DNA from 2 places in the Flavobacterium haoranii genome. Region 1 is predicted to be linked to the other one. Evidence: riboswitches for the same ligand, from Rfam matches in the RefSeq annotation. Region 1 holds a riboswitch; the other holds the start of a gene.
The links. A riboswitch is a leader RNA that binds a small molecule or an ion and turns the genes downstream of it on or off. The one in region 1 is predicted to bind S-adenosylmethionine.
Positions count from the first base shown of each region.

Region 2: linked by a shared signal. The riboswitch ahead of GCU34_RS00565 (hypothetical protein) and the one ahead of GCU34_RS12325 (homocysteine S-methyltransferase family protein) in region 1 are both predicted to bind S-adenosylmethionine.

Region 1 covers NZ_CP045292.1:2,623,390-2,635,425, forward strand. The annotation lists gene thrA (bifunctional aspartate kinase/homoserine dehydrogenase I) at 1-2,093, shown strand, start outside; gene GCU34_RS12320 (trans-sulfuration enzyme family protein) at 2,102-3,283, shown strand; SAM riboswitch class I at 3,426-3,531, shown strand; gene GCU34_RS12325 (homocysteine S-methyltransferase family protein) at 3,612-4,601, shown strand; gene metH (methionine synthase) at 4,601-7,324, shown strand; gene metF (methylenetetrahydrofolate reductase [NAD(P)H]) at 7,326-8,282, shown strand; gene GCU34_RS12340 (tetratricopeptide repeat protein) at 8,598-8,987, shown strand; gene gldA (gliding motility-associated ABC transporter ATP-binding subunit GldA) at 9,010-9,912, opposite strand; gene GCU34_RS12350 (TetR family transcriptional regulator C-terminal domain-containing protein) at 10,108-10,686, shown strand; gene GCU34_RS12355 (ABC1 kinase family protein) at 10,697-12,004, shown strand.
Region 2 covers NZ_CP045292.1:109,387-121,422, reverse strand. The annotation lists partial or broken gene GCU34_RS00605 (type I restriction-modification system subunit M) at 1-486, opposite strand, end outside; gene GCU34_RS00600 (restriction endonuclease subunit S) at 564-1,124, opposite strand; gene GCU34_RS00595 (hypothetical protein) at 1,427-1,891, opposite strand; gene GCU34_RS00590 (SIR2 family NAD-dependent protein deacylase) at 1,902-2,594, opposite strand; gene GCU34_RS13730 (CHAP domain-containing protein) at 2,600-3,775, opposite strand; gene GCU34_RS00580 (hypothetical protein) at 3,723-4,529, opposite strand; gene GCU34_RS00575 (hypothetical protein) at 4,532-4,915, opposite strand; gene GCU34_RS00570 (hypothetical protein) at 4,931-5,743, opposite strand; gene GCU34_RS00565 (hypothetical protein) at 5,730-6,020, opposite strand; SAM-I-IV-variant riboswitch at 6,085-6,179, opposite strand; gene GCU34_RS00560 (hypothetical protein) at 6,214-6,570, opposite strand; gene GCU34_RS13535 (hypothetical protein) at 6,631-6,789, opposite strand; gene GCU34_RS00555 (CHAT domain-containing protein) at 6,862-9,768, opposite strand; gene GCU34_RS00550 (tetratricopeptide repeat protein) at 9,858-10,403, opposite strand; gene GCU34_RS00545 (hypothetical protein) at 10,505-11,008, opposite strand; gene GCU34_RS00540 (sigma-70 RNA polymerase sigma factor region 4 domain-containing protein) at 11,121-11,624, opposite strand; gene GCU34_RS00535 (thermonuclease family protein) at 11,704-12,036, opposite strand, start outside.

The sequences.
Region 1 (12,036 bases):
ATCAAGTTATTGCTTATGGCGAAATTTTATCAGCAAAATATGTCGCTTATGTTTTAAATGAAAACAGTATTAAAGCACAATTTGTCGATTCACGCCAATTAATTAAAACCGATGCAAATTTTGGAAATGCACAACCAATAGAAGCTACTTCAAAGCAAAATGTATTGGAATATTTCGTTAAAAATGGTGATAAAGTAAATATTATTACAGGTTTTATCGGTTCAACTGTGCTTAACGAAACAACAACTTTAGGCAGAAATGGTAGTAATTATACGGCTTCTTTAATTGCTAATTATCTAAATGCAGAAGAGTTTCAAAATTATACGCATGTTGATGGGATTTTTACTGCTAATCCTGATTTGGTAGCAGATGCTAAGAAAATAGAGCGTTTGTCTTTTAACGAAGCAAATGAGTTAGCGAATTTTGGGGCACAAATTTTACATGCCAAAACCATTATTCCTTTGGTGGAAAAGAATATTCCGTTACGTATTTTAAACACGTTTAATCCTGAAAATAACGGAACATTAATTACTTCAGAACAAACTAACGAAGGAATTAAATCGCTTTCAGTTTTAACAAATGTATCGCTAATCAATTTAGAAGGAAGAGGTTTGCTAGGGAAAACTGGAGTTGATGCTCGAATTTTCAGTGTAATGGCAGAAAACGATATTAGTGTAAGTATTATTTCTCAAGGTTCTTCAGAAAGAGGAATTGGTTTAGTGGTAAGTTCTGATAAGGCTTCAAAAGCTTTAGTAGGATTAGAAAAAGAATTTGAAAATGATTTCTATACAAAAGATGTAAACAAAATTACGGTTAACGATAATATTGCAGTTATTTCAATCATTGGGCAAGATTTAACGAATTTCCACAAACCTTATACGGCTTTAATCCGAAATAAAATCACACCTATTTTATTAAACAATACGGTTACGGGTAGAAATATCAGTTTGGTAATCAGTAAAGAGGAATTCAAACGCGCATTAAACGTAATTCATGGTGAAGTTTTTGGTGTGGCAAAAAAAATCAACATTGCTATTTTTGGACATGGAACTGTTGGTGGAACTTTAATTAACCAAATTTTAGAATCAGCAAAAAATATCGAAAAACGAAAAGGAATTAAACTGAATGTGTTTGCGATTGCAAATTCTAAAGAAGTATTGTTGAATAAATTTGGAATAGGCGAAAACTGGAAAGCGGTATTAGAAGATAAAGGTCAAGAATATAAAGTAGAAGATATTATTGCTTACGCGAAAGAACATCATTTAGAAAATTTAATCGCAATTGATAATACGGCAAGTGCTACTTTTATAGAGAATTACATTGCTTTGGCAGAAAATAGTTTCGATTTAATTTCGTCTAATAAAGTAGCCAATACTGTAAGTTATGATTTCTATAAAAAACTTCGAAAAGTATTAGCTGAAAATCAAAAGGAATATTTGTATGAAACTAATGTTGGTGCAGGTTTGCCATTGATTGATACGATTAAATTACTGCATTTATCAGGTGAAAATATAACCAAAATCAAAGGTGTTTTCTCTGGAACATTGAGTTATTTGTTTAATAATTTTTCAGTTCAAGACAAGAAATTCAGCGAAGTTTTAAAAGAAGCAATCGATAATGGATTTACAGAACCCGATCCAAGAGAAGATTTAAACGGAAATGACGTTGGTAGAAAGTTATTAATCTTGGCTCGCGAATTGGATTTGCAAAATGAGTTTGACGAAATTAAAATTCAAAACTTAATTCCAGAAGCTTTACGCGAAGGAAGTGCTGCAAGTTTCTTAGATAAATTAACTGAATTAGACGGAATTTATGATGAAATAAAAGCTTCAAAAAAATCGGATGAAGTATTGCGTTATATCGGTGAATTATCGGGCGATTTACAACAAGATAAAGGAAATTTAGAAGTAAAATTAGTTTCCGTTTCAGTAAGTTCAGCTTTAGGTTCGCTTAAAGGTTCCGATTCTATTTTCGAAATTTATACAGAATCTTACGGAGAACAGCCTATCGTTATTCAAGGAGCTGGAGCTGGAGCTTCGGTAACAGCAAGAGGCGTTTTTGGTGATATTTTAAGACTTTCCGAAAAAAAATAAACAAACAAATGAGCACACAAAACAAACTAGGATTAGAAACACAAATTATTCGCACGCAAGTGGAACGAACAGAATTTCAAGAGCATTCCGTTCCGTTGTACTTAACGTCAAGCTTTATATTTGAAGACGCAGAAGATATGCGTGCTTCATTCGCCGAAGATAAGGAACGAAATTTATACAGTCGCTTTTCAAATCCAAATACTTCTGAATTTGTAGAGAAAATCTGTATCATGGAAGGAGCAGAAGATGGTTTTGCTTTTGCAACTGGTATGGCAGCAGTTTACGGAACATTAGCAACGTTGTTGAATGCGGGTGATCACATTGTTTCTGTAGGAAGTGTTTTTGGTTCAACGCATACGTTGTTTACCAAATATTTTCCAAAATGGAATATTCAAACTACATATTTCGATGTAAATCATCCGGAAGAAATTGAGTCTAAAATTCAAGAGAATACTAAAATTCTTTACGTAGAATCTCCAACTAACCCGGCGGTGGATATTTTGGATTTAGAATATTTAGGCAAAATTGCTAAAAAGCATAAGTTGATTTTTGTAGTCGATAACTGTTTCGCAACACCTTATTTGCAAAATCCAATACAATTTGGTGCTGATTTAGTAATTCATTCTGCTACGAAATTGATTGATGGTCAAGGTCGAGTTTTAGGTGGAGTAACCGTTGGGCGTTCTGATTTAATTCGTGAAATTTATTTATTTTCTCGTAATACCGGACCCGCTTTGTCGCCTTTTAATGCTTGGGTGTTGTCAAAAAGTTTAGAAAACTTGCCAGTTCGTATCGAAAAACATTGCGAAAATGCTTTAAAAGTGGCCGAGTTTTTAGAAAATCATCCGAATGTCGCTTCTGTGAAATATCCATTTTTGAAATCGCATCCACAATATGAAGTAGCAAAACGACAAATGAAATTAGGTGGAAATATTGTGGCTTTTGAAATCAAAGGAGGAATCGAGGCAGGAAGACAATTTTTAGATAAAATCAAGTTGTGTTCGTTGTCAGCTAATTTAGGAGATACGCGTTCTATTGTTACGCATCCAGCTTCAACAACGCATAGCAAGTTAACAGAAGAAGAACGTTTAGCGGTTAGTATTACTGATGGTTTAGTCCGAATTTCTGTTGGATTAGAGACGGTTAGAGATGTAATTGCTGATTTGGATCAGGCTTTAAATCAGGTTTAGTACATTTTGGTTGTAAAAAGTTTAATTTTTTAAGTTGATGTAGAAATATATTCTAATAAAATGAGTTTGTATTTGTTTTTTTAGAATATGTTTCGAAAATAAAATAATAGTATTACTTTTGCAGTGTTCATAGGTATAATGTTTGTTATCACGAAAGCTGGAGGGAATAGACCCTGCGAAAGCTTAGCAACCCTACACTTGTAGAAGGTGCTACATTCTATTTCGATTTTATCGGAAAAAGATAACGTTAGAATTTCTTTCTGGTTTTCTGCGATAACAAATTGAAAATAATGGTAGAGCTAGTATAGTTCTTAAGGAAGAAAGAAAAATGTCAAAAATTCAAGAAGAAATTAAAAATAGAATTCTCGTACTCGATGGAGCTATGGGAACGATGTTGCAACGATATAAGTTTGAAGAAGAAGATTTTAGAGGCGAACGCTTTAAAGATTTTCCGCATCCTCTTAAAGGGAATAACGATTTGTTGTCACTTACGCAACCCGAAGCGGTAAAAGAAGTACATCGTTTGTATTTTCAGGCTGGTGCTGATATTGTAGAAACCAATACTTTTTCAGGAACGACTATAGGAATGGCGGATTACCATATGGAAGATTTAGTTTACGAATTGAATTTTCAATCGGCAAAAATCGCTCGTGAAGTTGCGGATGAATTTACCGATAAACCAAGATTTGTAGCAGGTTCTATCGGACCAACAAACAGAACGGCTTCAATGTCACCAGATGTTAATGACCCAGGATTTCGTGCGGTGACTTTTGATGATTTAAAAGTTGCTTACAGACAACAAGTAGAAGCTTTAATTGATGGTGGATGTGATTTACTTTTAGTAGAAACCATTTTCGATACATTAAATGCTAAAGCGGCTTTGTTTGCTATCGAAGAAGTAAAAGAAGAACGCAATTTAGATATTCCGGTTATGGTTTCAGGAACAATTACAGATGCTTCTGGAAGAACTTTATCTGGTCAAACGGTAGAAGCATTTTTGATTTCTATTTCGCATATTCCTTTATTGAGTGTTGGGTTCAATTGTGCCCTTGGAGCTGATCAGTTAAAACCTTATTTAAAAGAGCTTGCTCATAATACACAATTGAATATTTCGGCACATCCAAATGCAGGACTACCAAATGCTTTTGGACAATATGACCAAACTCCTGAAGAAATGCAGGAATTAATCCGTGAGTATTTACAAGAAAATTTAATTAATATCATTGGAGGTTGCTGCGGTACAACTCCAGATCATATTAAATTAATAGCACAAGTTGCAAAAGAATTTAAGCCTAGAACAGTTGAAGTAGTAGCATAATGACAGAGGTAGATTGTAATAAATATTTAAAATTATCAGGTTTAGAACCTTTGATCGTAACTCCAGAAACTAATTTTGTTAATGTTGGAGAACGTACTAATGTTACAGGTTCTAGAAAATTTCTTCGATTAATTAAAGAAGAAAAATACGATGAAGCGCTCGATATTGCGCGTGCTCAAGTTGAAGGTGGTGCGCAAATTATCGACGTAAACATGGATGAAGGAATGTTAGATGGAGTTTACGCTATGACTAAATTCCTAAATCTAATTGCTGCCGAACCTGATATTGCTCGTGTTCCGGTAATGATTGATAGTTCTAAATGGGAAATTATCGAGGCTGGTTTAAAAGTCATTCAAGGAAAAGGAGTAGTAAATTCTATTTCTTTAAAAGAAGGTGAGGAGACTTTTATTCATCATGCTAAATTAATCAAACGATATGGAGCCGCTGTAATCGTTATGGCTTTCGACGAAAATGGTCAAGCAGACACTTATGAAAGACGTATTGAAATTTGTAAACGTTCATATGATATTTTAGTAGAAAAAGTAGATTTTCCTGCTGAAGATATCATTTTTGATCCCAATATTTTTCCAGTCGCAACGGGAATGGAAGAGCACAAACTAAATGCTTTAGATTTCTTCCGAGCAACCAAATGGATTCGCGAAAATCTTCCGTATGCGCATGTTTCGGGCGGAGTTAGTAATGTGTCTTTTTCTTTCCGAGGCAACGATAAAGTGCGTGAAGCCATGCATTCGGCATTCTTATATCATGCTATTCAACACGGAATGACAATGGGAATTGTGAATCCTGAAATGTTAGAAGTGTATGATGAAATTGATCCTATTTTATTAGAACATGTTGAAGATGTTTTATTAAATAGAAGAGAAGATGCTACAGAGCGTTTACTAGATTTAGCCGAAAGTTTCAAAGGTGATGTGAAATCGAATGAAAAAGCTATTGCCGGCTCGAGCGAAGCGAACAGGCGTAAGCAATGGCGAAATGGTTCGGTTCAAGAGCGATTGACGCATTCATTAGTAAAAGGAATCGACGAGTTTATTGAAATCGATATCGAAGAAGCACGTTTGTTGGCTTCAAAACCAATTGAAGTTATTGAAATCAATTTAATGGCAGGAATGAATGTGGTTGGAGATTTGTTTGGAAGCGGAAAAATGTTCTTGCCACAAGTAGTAAAATCAGCTCGTGTAATGAAAAAAGCGGTTGCTTATTTGCTTCCTTATATTGAAGCTTCAAAAGATGATGCTACTTCTTCAAGTGCTGGGAAAGTATTGATGGCAACGGTAAAAGGCGATGTTCATGATATTGGTAAAAACATTGTTTCAGTAGTTTTAGCTTGTAATAATTTCGAAATTATCGATTTGGGAGTTATGGTTCCGCCAGAAAAAATCATAGAAACGGCTGTAAAAGAAAATGTTGATATTATTGGTTTAAGCGGATTGATTACGCCTTCATTAGATGAAATGGTGTATTTGGCTAAAGAAATGGATAAGCTGAACATCAAAATCCCTGTTATGATTGGTGGTGCGACAACTTCGCGTGCGCATACAGCAGTAAAAATTGCACCAGAATATAAAGAAACAGTTGTTCACGTAAATGATGCTTCTCGTGCGGTTACAGTTGCAACTAATCTATTACAACCAGATACTAAGACAAATTATGCTAAAGGACTTCGTGAAGAATATGATACACTTCGTGAAGGATATTTGAATAGAAGTCGCGAGAAAAATTTCTTATCAATTGAAGAAGCTCGTAAAAATAAATTTAAAATAGATTGGAATGCGAATCAGCCTGTGAAACCAAATTTTGTTGGTACTAAAACAGTTGAGGTTGCACTTTCTGAATTGGTAGATTTTATCGATTGGACACCATTTTTTCAGTCATGGGAATTGTATGGGAAATTTCCAGCGATTTTAACAGATGAGGTTGTTGGAGAACAAGCTACTTCTTTATTTGCTGATGCTCAAAAAATGTTAGAGCAAATTATTGACGAAAAATGGTTTGAAGCAAAAGGTGTTTTAGGAATTTTTCCTGCTAATACGGTGAACGACGATGACATAGAGGTAGTTTGTCAGACTGAGCTTGTCGAAGTCAAACAAACTATAAACTTTTTAACGCTTCGTCAACAATCGCAAAAAACGGTTGGAGCTCCAAATATCGCTTTGGCAGATTTTATTGCTCCAAAAGAAATTGGTAAACAAGATTATATTGGGTGTTTCTGTGTGTCAACAGGTTTTGGAGTTGATGAAAAAGCTTTAGAATTTGAAAAACAATTAGACGATTACAATTCTATTTTAGTAAAAGCTTTAGGAGACAGATTAGCAGAGGCTTTTGCGGAATATTTACACTTGAAAGTTCGTAAAGAAATTTGGGGTTACGCTTCGGATGAGATTTTATCAAATGACGAATTAATCAAAGAACAATACAAAGGAATTCGTCCAGCACCAGGTTATCCTGCTTGTCCTGACCATTTAGAAAAACCAACGATTTGGAAATTATTAAATGTTGAACAAGAAATAGGAGTAAAGTTAACCGAAAGTATGGCGATGTGGCCAGCAGCTTCGGTTTCAGGTTATTATTTCGCCAATCCACAAAGCAAATATTTTGGATTAGGAAAAATAAAAAAAGATCAATTAGAAGATTACGCCAAAAGAAGAAATATTAGTATTGAGAAAGCCGAAAAATGGCTGTCACCAAATTTAGCAGATTAAAATGAAAGTTATAGATCATATAAATAATGCAAACGGAAAGACGTTGTTTTCTTTCGAAATTATTCCGCCTCAAAAAGGTTCAAGTATTCAAGAACTCTACGATAATATTGATCCGTTAATGGAATTTAAACCGCCTTTTATTGATGTAACAACATCGCGTGAAGAATTTGTTTATAAAGACAAAGGAAACGGTTTGTTAGAAAGAAGAATTACTCGCATGCGCCCAGGAACTGTTGGTATTTGTGCTGCTATTCAACATAAATATAAAGTTGATACAGTGCCACATGTTTTATGTGGTGGTTTTTCAAGAGAAGAAACTGAATATCTATTGGTTGATTGTCAATATTTAGGTATAGATAACGTGATGGCTTTGCGTGGTGATGCTATGAAAGGAGAGAAGTATTTTGAACCTTCAAAGGGTGGACATACTTACGCAACTGACCTTGTAAAACAAATTAAAGATTTAAACAAAGGAAAATATCTTCATGAAGTAATTGAAACATCTAACAGTTCGGATTTTTGCATTGGTGTAGCTGGCTATCCTGAAAAGCATATTGAAGCGCCTTCTATGAACTATGATATGAAATGGTTAAAGCAAAAAGTAGATGCAGGAGCCGATTATATTGTAACCCAAATGTTTTTTGATAACCAAAAGTATTTTGAATTTGTAGACAAAGCAAGAGCAGCTGGAATCAATGTTCCAATTATTCCAGGTATTAAACCAATTGCAACTAAAAGACATTTACAATTATTACCACAAGTTTTTAAAATTGATTTACCAGAAGATTTGATTGACGCAGTATCAGATTGTAAAAATAATGAAGAAGTCCGTCAAGTAGGTGTAGAATGGGCAATTACACAGTCAAGAGAGCTTTTAGAGGCTAAAGTTCCAGTGTTACATTATTACTCTATGGGAAAATCTGATAACATTAAAAATATTGCATCATCAATATTTTAATAAAAAACCTTCTTCATGAAGGTTTTTTTATGTTCTAATAACATTCTCTTAATTTACCTACATTAAGTTTGTCAAAATATCGACAACTTACATTAAAATCAGATTAAGTGTATTTTTCAAAATAATTTAAAGTTTGTGTTAAAATCGTATTTATTATTTTGTTTTTTACTCTTAAAAAATTAATTGGACTAATAAATTCTTAAAAATTTAGTTAAAAAATTATCTGATTAATGAAGGCTTGTGATTTTTTTGAAAAAATATTTTTTAAAGTAATAAAAAAAGTCGTAATTTAGGAATACTTAAAAGCCAGATGTTATGAAGAAATTACTTTACACTTTCGTTATTTTGTTTGTAGCGAATATTACTTTCGCTGGGGAACTTGATTCAATTTTATCTGAAGCTAGAACTTTAAAAGCAAAAAAAGACTATACAGAGGCCATCAAAACTTTTGAGAAGTATATAAAGTTGGCTAAAAACGAAAATTTGAAAGACGTTTATGTAGAAATTGCAAATTGTAATTTTTATTTAGGGAAAAAAGATATAGCTGTAAAGTATATAAAAAAAGCTATAACAGATTATGGTTTTAAAGAGAGTGATTTTATTTATAACCCAGCAATCGATGCGCAATTATCTGACTATGCTTTAGCCCAAGTTTATGATGAATTAGACAAATTACAAAATAGGTACTTAGCTACTAACGATTAAAAAAATGAGTGTTTTAAAACACTCATTTTTTTTTGGTCTTTTCTCTAAAAATGTCCTCAAGTTTTTTAGTCTTTTTAGACATTTGTAAAATCTTTAAATTATTAGCTTGGGCAAAGTCAAATACTTTTGGTCTCATATCTTCTAAAGATTCAAAAGTTAATTCCCAATTTATATTATCTGAGGTTTGTTTGTTAATTAGATTTTCAAATTCAATCAAAGTTTCATCTATTAAAATATCAAATTCAACTTCTATAATTTGATGTTCAATTTCATTTTTGGTTAAAGATTGAAGCGATTTATCTTCTACAAGTTCTCCTTTATTAATAATGATAACTCTATCACAAATGGCTTCCACTTCTTGCATAATGTGTGTTGAAAGAAAGACAGTTTTATTTTTTCCAACATTTTTAATCAATTCTCTAATTTCAACTAATTGATTTGGATCTAATCCTGTTGTTGGTTCATCTAAAATTAAAACTTCTGGATCGTGTAATAAAGCACAAGCTAACCCTACTCTTTGTCTATATCCTTTTGAAAGTTGACCAATTTTTTTATGACTTTCTGGAGTTAACCCAGTTAATGCAATTACTTCATCAATTCTTGAAGAGGAAACTTTATATACATCTGCATTAAAAGCTAAGTATTCTCTAATGTATAAATCTAAATATAATGGATTATGTTCTGGTAAATAGCCAACGGATTTTTGAACATCTTTTGACTGAGTCAAAACATCAAAACCATTTACTTCTGCTTTTCCTTCATCAGCTGAAAGATAAGTAGTTAAAATTTTCATTAAAGTAGATTTTCCAGCGCCATTTGGACCCAAAAATCCAACAATTTCACCTTTTTTTATTGTAAAAGAAATCGAATCTAGGGCTTTTTGGTCACCATAAAATTTAGAGATGTTTTCAACTACTATCGACATATTGATTACTTTTTAGCAAATGTAAAAAAATAACTTACATATAAATAATATTAAAGTATGTTAAAAAATCTATTTTGTTTAATAAAAATAGTAAATTTGTTAAACAAAAAATTTAATTATGGCAACTAAAAAGAAAAAATAACATCCGAAACAATTTCAGATAATTACATTGAATTTGTTCTTACAAATGGAAAAATGCCAAATTCAGTTTATGAATTTGCAAAAAGTAATGGTTTTGAAGAAGCTGAATTTTATCAATTTTTTGCGTCTTTTGAACAAATTGAACAAGATTTTTTCAAACAAATGTTCAATTACACTTTTTCAATGATTCAAAAATCAGACGATTATGAAGCTTATGATGCAAAACAGAAATTGTCGGTTTTTTATTTTACTTTTTTTGAAGTAGCAACAGCAAATAGAAGTTTTGTAAATTATCTATTGGTTCAAGAAAAGAATAAATTAAAATCGTTATCTAAACTAAAATCACTTAGAACTTCTTATTTGGAATTTGCGAAAGCGATTTTAGAGAATCCAATTAAATCAGATATTGAAAGGTTCAATAAAGTGCAAAGTAGAGTTTTAGTTGAAGGAGCTTGGGCTCAGTTTTTAGCAATTTTAAAATATTGGTTAGATGATACTTCACCAAATTTTGAAAAAACAGATGTTTTTATTGAAAAATCGGTGAAAGCAAGCTTTGATGTTTTGTATAATGTGCCTTTTGAAAGCGTTTTAGATTTTGGAAAATTTCTTTGGAAAGAGAAAATGAATATGTAATTAGAAAGAAATGAAAAAAATTGATTCCATTCCAACCAATAAAATTGAACGTGTTGCCAAATTGGTTACAACAGGAGCAAAAGTTGGTGGAAATTACTTAAAATATTATGGCGAAAAAGTCATAAATCCTTCGTTAACCAAAGATAAATTGCACGAAGAAAACGCAACGGATATTTACGATGGATTAAAAGAACTCAAAGGAAGTGCACTGAAAGTTGCTCAAATGCTCAGCATGGAAAAAAACCTTTTGCCCAAATCGTATGTAGAAAAATTTTCATTATCGCAATTTTCTGTGCCTCCTTTATCAGCACCATTGGTTCGTAAAACATTTAAAAATTATTTCAAGCAATATCCAGAGGATTTATTCGATTCTTTTTCTCCCGACTCCATAAATGCAGCAAGTATTGGTCAAGTACACCAAGCGGAAAAAGACGGAAAAAAATTAGCAGTTAAAATTCAATATCCTGGTGTTCGAGATAGTATTAAAACGGATATTGCTTTGGTAAAACCAGTAGCAGTTAGAATGTTTAATTTACAAGGAACTTCTGATGAATATTTTCAAGAAGTGGAAGATAAATTAACGGAAGAAACAGATTATCAATTAGAACTTTCGCAAAGTGAACAAACAAGAAAAGATTGTGCTGTTATTGAAAATTTAAAGTTTCCAAAATACTATCCTGAATATTCTTGTGAACGAATCATCACCATGGATTGGATGAAAGGTGTGCATCTTTCTGAGTTTTGTGAAAAGGAAACTTCACAAGAAAAAAGAGATAAAATTGGGCAAACTTTATGGAATTTTTACATGTTCCAAATTCATAAATTGAAAAAATTTCATGCCGATCCACATCCAGGAAACTTTTTAGTAGATGAAAATGCGAACTTAATCGCGATTGATTTTGGTTGTATGAAAGAAATTCCAGATTCGTTTTACAAACCGTATTTTGAAGTAGCTACTCCAGAAGCACTTGCGGATAAAGAATATTTCGAAGCAAAATTATACGAATTAGAAATTTTAAAAGAAACCGATTCAGTTAAAGAGAAAGAGTTTTTCTCTAAAATGTTTCACGAATTATTATCGGTTTTTACACAACCCGTCCAAGCGGAAGAATTCGATTTTTCAAACCCAACATTTTTTGCACAAATCGCTGCATTAAGTGAGAAGTTTTCAAATGATAAAACACTTCGAAAAATGAACGGAAGTAGAGGTTCGAAACACTTTATATATGTAAACCGAACATTTTTTGGTTTGTACAACTTAATGTTCGATATAAAAGCAAAAATAAAAGTAAACGATTTTGAAAAATATTTAAAATAAATTGTCCCCTTGAGGGGACTTTAGGGGTGTAA
Region 2 (12,036 bases), 360 kb from region 1:
TGGTGTATAGAATTCCCCGGCTTTTTTACCTGCTTCACCAGCAAAAAGAGAGATTAGGTATTCATAGCTATCTCCGATAATATCATTACCCTCTAAATGTGATGGTTGTAAATCTAAACCTGCAAAATCAACTAACAAATTTTTAAGGATTTGATTTCGTTGTTTAGTAGGCCCAAAAGCAGTTTCAGCATTGAAAGAAATACTACGAAATACCATAGCTAATTTTGAACGATTGGCATCTTCTAAGGCTACCAATGCCATGTCTATTAATTCCCCAATATTGTTTTCGTTTCTGTTTTCATATAAAAATTCGAAATTACTTTCTTTAGGTAAAATGAAGCGTTCGCGTTGTAATTGACGTTGCACCATTTCTTCATTATTGGGATATTTTTCACGGTATTGCACAACTTTATCTTTCCATACATCTGAAAGGTATTTTACAAACAACAATGTTAAAACATAATCTTTGTATTGACCTGATCCCATTACAGGACGCAGACTGTCGCATGCTTTCCAAACAATATTGTTGATTTCTTTTTGTGTGATTTTATTTTCTGCCATGATTATTGATTTATTAATTTTATAAGTGCTGCTTGAATTTGATTTTGTTTTTCTGAGATTATTTTTTTAGCAATATTGATTTCATTTAAGTGTAATTGCTTTAACGCTACAATCTTTTTTTGTTGTTCTAAAGATACGCAGTTGAAAGCAAAATCGGCTATTTCATTTTTTCTGATTGATGGAATGGTACTGGATGAAGCTGCTTGCTGAAAATAAGCTTGACTTTGCGGTAAATTGAGAACCGTTGCTAAATATTCAGGCAAAACTTTAGACTTGTCAACTTCTAAAACAAAAAAGACAGAAGAAGCTACCACACGACCCCAGTCTTTTTTGTAAGCTGTTGCAAAAAATCTAAAACCTTTTGCAACAAATAGCACATCTCCCTCTTTTAATTCGTTTTCAGGGATTACTTGTTTGTTCTCAAGAAATGTATCACAGTCATAAGAATACTGCCCTTGATCATCAAAATGCTTCGCTTGAAGATATGGCACATCGTTACTTTTACCCGCAATACTGTAATGTCCAAATTGTATTTTTGCTATCTCTTTAACTTTAGTTTGCATTTTATTTTTTTGTATTGATATTCAAAATTACAAATAAAATTTGAGATATGCAAGTTTATTTTTTTGTATAACTATTCAAATTTTAGTTTTTTGGATTGTTTTATATTAGGATTTTGTTCCAAATATTTTATATCCTAGCAAACATAAAAAAGTATAATAAGAAAAAAATGTGGAAAACCGCATTTCAGTTTTTTTTAAAGGATATTGGTTTAAAGTACTATTTAAATGAAGTTGTCTTATTTCATAAAAGAAAAAAAATTAGAGTTCTTGTTTTTAAAATCTTTAAATAACAAAGATTTATATTACTCTAATAGCACCTTCATTTCTTCCTGCTCCAAAAAAGCATTACACCAACCAAAATCTATCAATTCGTTATTATTTATTTCAAAATTTAAGGCAAAGCTTTTTTGGTATACAATACGCCCTGGTAACTTAGTTTCATTCATTTTACGGAATTCTACACTAAAAGCTTTTATTGTTTTACCAAACGAACAAGCAATACATTTTGATTCAAATGATTGAACCGAATTGATTTTTATTTCCATTGCGTTCTCATGCCAAAATTGATGTTCCTTTAAGGCTTGGGAAATAAAGTCATTATAATCTTCTTGGTTTATATTTTTCAATGAATATTTATTAAGTATTTCAATAAGACCTATAAAATCTACTTCCATACACTTTTCTTCCATTTCTTTGATAAACAATTGGGTTTCTTGTGCTGTGAGCAATCCCTCTTTTATAACTGAATGGTCTTTCGTTCTAATCATCTTTTTTAAATTAATATGGTAAACATTCTTCTACTAACATTCTGACTCCTATTGTAGCTTTTTCTTTAATTACCAATAGGTTAATCCCTTCTTCTACATCTGGGTTTGTATCGATGTAAACGGTTTGTGCATCAAAGGGAACGGCTAGTAACAACGAAGCGACTGGATGTACTACCATTGATGTTCCGACGATTACAAACAAGTCGGTTGATTGTGTTATGGCTATGGCTTTTTCAATTTCTGTGACTTCTTCTCCAAACCAAACAATATGTGGTCGGAGTTGGTTCCCATCGGAAGCTAGGTCGCCTAGTTTTATGTCTTGATTACAATCAGTAATCAGATTGGGATTTTTACTGCTTCTAGACTTTCTTAATTCGCCATGCAAATGAAGTACGTTTGTGGAACCTGCTCTTTCGTGTAAATCGTCAATATTTTGTGTGATTACGGTTACGTTGTATTTGGTTTCTAATTGCGCAATCAAATGATGTGCTTCATTTGGCAAAACCTCATCGAGTTGCCTTCTTCTTGCATTATAGAAATCTAATACTAACTGCGGATTTTTTTCAAAACCTTCAGGAGAAGCTACTTCTTCAATTTTGTGATTGTTCCATAATCCATTGGCATCACGAAAAGTACTAATGCCACTTTCTTGACTGATGCCGGCTCCCGTAAAGAAAACGATATGATGTTTGTTTTTATCCATACTCTTTAATTTTTACGTAACCACCCTAAAATAGATGCGTTGTCTAATTTCCATTTGTTATTTACTTTTATCAAATCAATTGTTTCCCTTGAATTTCCAAAACGTCCTGGATTCTGTTGGATAATTTCGATTTCATCATCTGTTACTTTGGAAACAATGGCAACGTGACCATAAGCGTTAAAGCTATTGGCATCAAAAATCAGAATATCATTAATTTTTGGTTTCGTGTTACTTGGATTGGAAAACTGAAGCAAATTTCTATCGGAATTGCGTTCGTTATCTTTCAGATTTGGATTATAAAAATCTTTTGCGTGACAGAACGTATTTGACATTTTGTGGTTTAAGTGGTCGTAATAGTAGCGTTTTACAAACTCTACGCATTGGTATTTAAGTCCGTAATTGTAGCCTTCTGCGCTTCGATTTCTTCCTAAATTCGTAGCTGTACTGCCATTGTAATAGACTGGAATGTTATTGAAACTGTCTATTTTTTCTCCAACTTTAGGCTGGTTTAAAATGTATTTTTTTGTAATGCATTTTAACATTAAAACTACAGCTAAACACATCACTGCAATGACTGCAGCTCTTAAAATTCTATTTATTTTCATCTTCTTATTTTGATTATCCATTGCTTTTTTAAAATTGTAATGGAATATGAATTCGTTTTTGTAATACACTAAATTTCCTTTGTACAAAGTGTTTAATCCCTTTGAGTCGGTAATAGCAACAACAGCTTGGTCATATTCTTCCACTCCTTTTCTTTTATGTATTTCAAATTTAACATTAGCCACTCCTTTTATTGCATCATAACTATTGGAATACTTCCAATCGAAATAATAAATCGTATGGAATTGGTTTGCCTTATCTACTTTAATATTTGTTACGCTGCCCATACTGTGTGAGTTTTGAACTAAAATTACATTAGCAAAATCAATATTCCCATTGGACTCTTCCCAAAGTAAATACCTCTCATTCTCATAAGAATAATAACTATCTTCTTTGTTGTTATGACTGCTGTAGGTTACTTGAACCGCTCCGAAAATAGGATTGTCGTCCTGTGCAAAAGTTATTACATGAATTACTAGTGCTATTAAAATGTAAATAGTTTTCATTACAAATTGTTTGTCTTTTTTATTTGATGAGTAGGTTGGTTTTATTATCAACGAAATATTGAATACTACCATTTTTATAAATTACTTTCCTGTTCCAATTCCCATCATCGTCATATTCATGTATGAAATTGATATCCTCAACTAATCTTTTTGAAGTACCGAATACCATTTGTTCTTTGATGCAGTTGTTGTATTCGTCGAAAAAATACAACCAACAATGCTCTGGTTCTTTTTTATAATTGAAACGTTGCATTTCAACACAATTTCCATTACCATCGTACTTGTGTTCCCAAAATTGTTTAATTCGGTTGGATGGTAATTCAAATTCGACCAAAGTCATTAGTTTGTCATTATCATAATGATATTCATATCTTAGATAAGGTCTTTTATCTGCATTCCAATATTCCACTATTTTTTTGTCTTTTAGAAGCGTTGTTTTATCATAATAGGAAGGTTTGTCGTATAAGAAATGTAAACAAATGGTACTATCGTTATCATAAAAAAAATTCTTTTCTGTATGCTCCACTTCAAAATTATCACTGTAAGAAATGAAAGTTGTTTTCTTTAAAACACCTCCTTTTTCATATTGATACATTATTTTCTTTTCCAAATAACTGAACATATGATGTATCAGCTTTGCCGTTGGCAATAAATCCATAAAGACTGTTTTCTCTTCATAACCGTTTTTAATTTCATAAAAAAGTAAACCATCTGGGTTGTATTTTTTCACAGAAGTGTATATTGAATGATAATCAATACCATCTTCAGGTAACCAAATACCTGGTGTGACTTCTTTTGGTTTATATGCTAAATACTCGCAGTTCATACTTAAAATGTTACATGATAGACATCAGATACGTTTCTTGGCATGTTTCTGTACTCAAATGCTCCTTCTTCATCAATAATTTCAACAATATCAAAAGTGGTACAATCGGCAGGTAAGCCTTCAAACAATAAGGTAAAACTGTGTTGGCCAGATGGTCCAATAGGTTGCCATTTGGGATACATTACGATATTGAAGTGATGCAGTAATTTGCATTTATGCGAAGTCCCTTTCGGAATCAAGTAAATGGTTGGCCATACACGAATGGTATGAACGTTTGGTATCCCTTTTGCTTTTGCATGCACAATTACTTGTTTCTCCTCTTGGGTGTTGATTTGCTCCAGAAGTTCTGGAGCCAAATCAATTTTTTCTTCTGTTACTGTTGCCATATGTTGATATGCTTTTTACAGTTGGTTGTAATGCTCAGTATTTTTTGCGATAATTTGTCCCTCTACATCTAAAAGAACTCCACCCGAAGTAATAACATTATTTAGTATTGGTTCTTTATCTTGTTCAAAATAGTAGGCTTTGTTTGCATTAATGACTAAAGCCACTTTTACGTTTCTTTTTTGTTTTTCACTTTCTTTTTGTTGTACCAAAGTGACATGCTCTACCATGATTTGTTCTATTTCCTCAGCTGTCATTTCTACTTCTGCATTTATAACAATCGAAATACCTGGTAATGTATTGGAAACTGGATTGATGTGAACCGGAATTTGTGTAAAACATGGTGAATTTTCCTGTTTGATAATCACATAAGGAAATCTACCATAATGGGTGGGAAAATTTTGACTAGTGAATTGGTGTTCGGCTGTCTCTTGCCATTCGAAATACGAGCAACGGAAATTGGCTAAATACTCACTTGTTTTGGTATTTAGTTCTGTATTCCATAACAAAATGTATTTTGCTTGTGTTTGGATGATAAAACTACCTGAAGCCTCTCCGATACTGAAAGCTTTTCCTGTAAATTCCAACTTTTCGTTGAAATACCAGATTTCGTATGGTTTACAATTGGTCCAATCTAAAAGTGTGGTGAGTTGGTCGTGTTGTATTTCTAAAAATACAGGATGTGTTTTATCAAACGTTATATCGCTAAGACTTACGTTTGTTTTTTGGATGATGACGTGTTGCGCACCAAAGATTTTATATTCTTTGTGTGTATTGTTATGAACTGGATTGTGATGTAAGCTTATGAAGTGAATATTAGTTGTTTTCATTTTGATGCGATTTTAAAATAAGGGGTTGATTTACTAACTGAATTGGATTTTGTAATGACACGGATTTTACTGTGCCGTTTTGATGGAATTCAACGAATGAATTGAGGTTCCATTTCCGTTCCAACATTTCCGAAATACAGGATTTCAGGAAATAGGTTCTAGCTGTTGTCCAGCCTTTTTTTTGGGTTTCCTGATTGAATGCTTCGATGAGTTCTTCATCAGAAAGGGAATGGAAATGTGTTTTCCATTGGCTTTGTACTACTGCATAATTTAGCATAACATAACAAATTAAAAATTAAACAAAGATTGTTATGTCGCATCAAAACGGTAAAAGAATTGTGGTTTCTCAACACTTTTGAACGACTGTTCCGCATACTAGGCCACCGTGTCGTGAGTTGATCGGTTGGCTAGCCCTAAGGCTATCTGGATGCTGGATACATAATTAAAGAAAATTTTTGAGATATGCAAATTTATTTAAGTACGTGTGTTAACTCTCCGAAAGCAGTAGGATACATAGGTACTTTAGCTTCATCGTTAGTTGTAATATAAATTTCTAACCTTTCGGCTAAAATTCTACAACCATCATTAAAAACTTTAATATTTTCCTCTGTTGGTTCAAAAACTTTTACATAATCTCCAATATACTTTTGATCTTCAAGCCAAGTTAGTGTGTATAAAAAATATCCTTCTTTCTTTTCTAATTCAGCAAAGACTGTTCCTTCATTATTGGCAATTACCAAACCTCTCAATTTTTGACAAAATCGATTGTAATCTTCAAGGTTGGTGAAAAATGAAGTAATTAAATTTCTTTCGTTTGACCATTCCATCTTTTTTAAGTTTTAGATTATTCTTTAAAATTTTTATTTGAATCATTCTTAATTAAACCTTTAATTGGTTTTATTTTTTGATGTTGATTCAACATAAAAGCCAAATAATCCAACTATAACTATTAATGGAATAATTACATACTTTAAGTTGTGAATTAAAAAAAATAGAGATAAAACATAAACTGTAATCTGAATAGGGTTGTTTTGATCGATTCTCATAATTTCTATATTTTAATTGTTTTATAGTTTATATGAAAAAGATAAAAAGGTAACCCTATTGGTAAAAAAAAATTATTCTAGTAGTACAAAACCTGCCCAATAAAATGGTGACTTGTATTTTTCTTTTATTATATTTTGAGCCTTTTTTAGAGCCTCCTTTTTTGAAAAACCATCTAAATAAAACTCATAAAAATGTACCATTAATTCTGAGGTTGATTTATCTGGAACTTGCCATAAACTTACGATCATTGATTTTACACCTGCCAATTTAAATGCTCTTTGAAGACCAAAAACACCTTCACTTCCTTTTATATCGCCTAATCCAGTTTCACAAGCAGATAAAACTACTAAATCAACACCTGATAAATCCATCTGAGCTATTTCAAAAGAACTTATTATCCCATCATTTTTTTTGTCAATTAAATGTTTATTTGCATTAGCAAATACTAATCCTGTCTTTAATAAATCGTTTTCTATTGTATTATCATTTAAGTTATCAAGATTTCTACCATATTTATTGTAAAAACCATGTGTGGCAACATGAATAATATCTGTTTTGGTACTATTAATATTCCTAAAATTACTTTCAGTTGCTGTATTTTTAGTAAACATCAAAATTTCTTTTAAATTCTTCTTTTCAAATTTTTCTTTTATTTGATTTACTTCTTTTTTAGAATATGGCAACATCTGAAAATTTAAATTCGTATATCTTAGTTTTGAGGTATTTGTTTCGTTAAGCTTACCATATTCAATATCTCCAAAAATGGAAATTTTATTTTTGTTTGAGATTTGATTTTCGTTTTTCAATAAGTCTTTTGTACTACCTAAATATGTTAAATTTACGTTTTTACTATTCAATAACGCAGGAAACGAAATTGTATGCAATGTGCCACTTACTGATAAAAAAACATTTTTTTTATTTAACGTCTCATCCTCAATTTTTTTCCAAACCAATTGGTATAATTCAACACTTTCATTTTGATACAGCTTTTCAATTCTTTCTTTAGTTTGTCCATTTTTATCTAAAACTTTTAGCAACTCACTTTCTTTAAATAATGAGACTATTTTCGGACTTTTACATAATTTATTAATAATTAAAGCATAATACCTTCGGTCATTTTTACCTTTTATATTTTCTGGAACATTAATTATTTCAATTGCTACTTCATCATCTCTTAAATAATCTCTGATATTCTTCCATGAAATTGACTTAGGATTTAAAATTTTAAATTGTTCTTGGCTATTAATTTCAACTATTAAATCTCTTTGTTTTTTGTTTAAAAGTAATTCCGTTTCTTTTGAATTATTATAAAGTAACTGCTCTTTTTCAAATAATAGTTTCTGATATTTTTTTCTAAGAATTGGATTTATATTATTTAGGTAGTTTCTAATATTTTGATTTGAATATAATGCTACATTCTTTAAAGCCAAAACATTATCATAGAGTTTTTCACCTGAATTTTCTTCTATATTCGATAAATAAATACTATTGATAATTTCAAATTTCTTTTCCATATTAAGTGAAAAAAAAACTTTTTCATCTTCGGAAAGAAAAAGAAAATTATCGAGTAAATTATTGAAATAATATAACTCTATTTCATTAAGTGCTGATTTAGTATTTTGTTTATCAAAACTAACAAAAACAGAACTCAACAATAAATTGTAATACAACTCTTTGTTTTTTTCTTTGTTTGGCTTTAAAATAGATAGTGCCTGGTTTAAAACTTTATAAGCAAGATCATTTTTTCCGATACTAGAATAATAATTTCCTAACCGATTTAAGTTTTTTGCATATTCAAAACTATTTTCGCCTGCGTTTTCTTTGGATTTTTGCACTAATTCTACCAAGCATTTTTCTGCTTCCTTTAATAAGTCAGTGTTTACATCTGCCTTCTCTGAAAAAGATTCTTTTAATTTTGACCACCAATTTTTCTCTAAAATTAATTCATTACCACGGCTGTTCAAGCCTGATGCTAAACAATAATTTGCTTTTACTATTAAAAAATCACTATAAATCGCTTTTCCTTTTCTATCTTCAGCTAATGGAATAGCTTTTAATAATAACTCGGAAACTTTTTCATAGTTTTGAAAATATAATTCGCTAGTTGCTGTAAGCAGTAATAAGTTAAGATAATTAGTAGAAGTTTTACTCAATTTAGAATTTTCATAATACTTTAAATTTTCTGATTGTAACTTCATTGCTTGATTGATGTCACCAATTCTTAAAGCGTAATCAGCAAAAAGTAGATTACAATTTATGAAATAAAAAATATCTTCATTTTCTAGACTTTTATTTAAACTATATAACTCATTATAATATTTTTCGGCTTTTAAATAATTTCCTCTTGACAAATTAATCTCTGCCAGTGAAAGAGTTGGAAAAATTGCTAGATTCTTTCTTTCTGAATCTAATAAGTTTGATTTTGTTAATTCTAAAGCTTCATTATATTTTGATTCAGAAATATTATTAAACTTTGGATCAATATTTAAACAATAAGCGTAATTTATTAATACTGCGTATTTATTTAAAAGTCTTTGTTTTTTATCGAAATCTGTTTGACTATATAATTTGGCCATAAAAAGATAATTTGACGGCTCGTTTCGATTAACCTCTTTTTCATAGGAAGTTTTTGCATAATCGAAAGCCTTAACCAAATTACCTTCTTTTAAGAATTCTTCTGTTTTTTGTAAATAACTGTATTTATCTGATAACTTTTTAGAAAGATAAAGTGAAAATCCTCGTGCATAGAAATAATTAAAACCTGAGAATAGAACAACTGCTAAAACTATCCCTAATAATTTGAATAACTCTTTAAAATTGCTTTTCCCTATTATAATTTTATAAAAAGTACTAACAACTATTGTAAATAATAACGAAACGAAAAAGATGAGAATAATTGCAAATACCGCAACCATAAGTAATTCCCAAAAATAACTAAAACCCCAGAATCCTTCAGGATTAGCTATATACCAAATCAAGTAAATAAAATTTGCTAATAGGTATAGTACTAAAATTAATATTAAAAAGAATATAAAACTATTCAACTTCTTTTTAATATTTTCAAGCTTTAAAACCATCTTATGTTACTTACAATTTCTTGTGATACTTTAGAATATTTATCATCACTCTGGATTAACTCATTGAATAATAATTTTGCTTTGCTTTTTTTGTTTTGTTTTAAATAGCACAAGGCTAAATAAAACTTAACTTCACTTGGATATTCAAAATTTGATGATTTACTAAGATATTCAAAATTGGAAACAGCAGGGTTAAGCTCATTTGTTTTCAATTGTGTTATTGCTAAAAACATCACCAATTGATCGTTTTTATCTCTTGGTTCTAAACTCGCTAAAATATGTTTTGATTTTTCAAAGTTATTATTTTTAAATAATTGGATAGCTTCTAAAGCTAGATCTGTTTCAAACTTATTCAAATTTTCTAATAAAATTCCACCTCCTCTAACATAACCTGCTGACTCAGAAGAAACTTTTATTTTTTGATAATCAATAGACTGAACTATTAACTCATCTGATGTATACTCTGCAAAAAGCTTGTCATTTGATTGCTTAGTTGGTTGCCAAATCATAAACGCAATCAAAAAAATAGCTGCCACTCCAGCATATTTAATCCAAGAAAGATAAATTACTTTAGTGTTCTTTTGTTTAAAATTCTTTTCTTTTGAGTAAGCTGAAGTATGGACAGAATTTTCTGTTTCTAATTCTTCATCCCATTGTTTGAATTTTTTTTTAGGTTTTCTCTTTCGGTCTTTTTAATTGCAGCTTCTAAATCATTTTCAGGAATTTCAAATGTTACTTTTTCATAAGCTTTGGGTAATTCCTCTCTAATGCGTTCACGTTCTAATTTTGTTATTACACCTTTAACGGTTTTAAAATAGTTAACCTGTTCAATAAACAATTTACTATTATTCGCTAATAAAATATCAATAGCTTCGTCGCTACCCTCTAAAACATGAAGTTCGGCAAGCTCTTTAATTAAACTAGCATGAACTGATGTGAGTTTTTTAATTACTCTTTCTGGATCATTTAGTTGCAATTCATAAACCACTTTGAAAATAGGTTTAGCATCATTTTCGTAAAGTAATATCGATGAGGTAAATGCTTTCCAGAAATCATCATTCAAATTTAATTGATTGAAGTTATTGTCCTTTTCCAAAACTGGAAGCACTAATGATTTTATTATTTGTTCTGATTTCTTCATGTTTAGTTATTCAACTCATTGAACGCTAATTTTTCTAATCTTTTTTGACATTTTGACTTTTGTACTTTAGTATTTGCTTCATTTGAATACCCAAAAACTTCTGTTAATTCGTTCATACTTTTTTATGATACCAAAACAACGTTAAAAGCTCATAACAATGCCCTCCAGCTTCTTTTATTTTTAACAATGCTTTTTCAATTGCTTGAAAATAAGGTTCATTCGTATTATCAATAACATCTAAACTATCTGTAATATTTAGGTAAGACAACTCTGAATTGTCATTGTCATCCTCATTATTTTCAATAAAATCTACTGTAATTTCACTTTTATTAAAGGTGTTGAGTAATTGAAATCTACAAACAGAATTTAGATACGTTTGAAAAGAACAAGTTAATTCAAAATTTCCTTTGGTTATTTTCTCGTATAACACTAAAATAGCATCTTGAAATACGTCTTCTAGTTCGTATTCATTCATTTTAGAAGTCATTTTTTTCATAAAACGAATGCTGTTAGATTTACAATTTTTATAAACGTAAACTAAATTATCGCTATTTTCTTTAATTTTTTTAAGTAACTCTTGATCTGAATTTTGAGATAAATTGAGAATTTTTGCCATTATAGTTGGTTTAATAAAACTTATAAACGGCTACAATTTAGGATTTTTTATGTAAAAAGTCACAATTCTCAACATCTGTTTATTTTTTCCTCCAATTCCAAGGTGCAATCGGATTACTTTGTTGCCACAAACCTACTTTTAATTTTCTAGCTTGAATTTCCAATTTTGCATAGTCATTATCTGAAGAGTATTTTTTAAAGTGCCAAGCTAATCCATTTTTAATTAACTCTTTGTTGATATTTATGTTATTACAATACACTTCTGCAATCCATCTTTTGTATCGGTCTTTTTTACCATTACTCACTATTTTTACCATTTTACCAAAACAAAGATCAGATGCTTTCCACTTAGCATTTTTTCCATAAGGTTGGTTTTTTTCAGGACAATCAATGTGATTTAAACGAATTGTTAT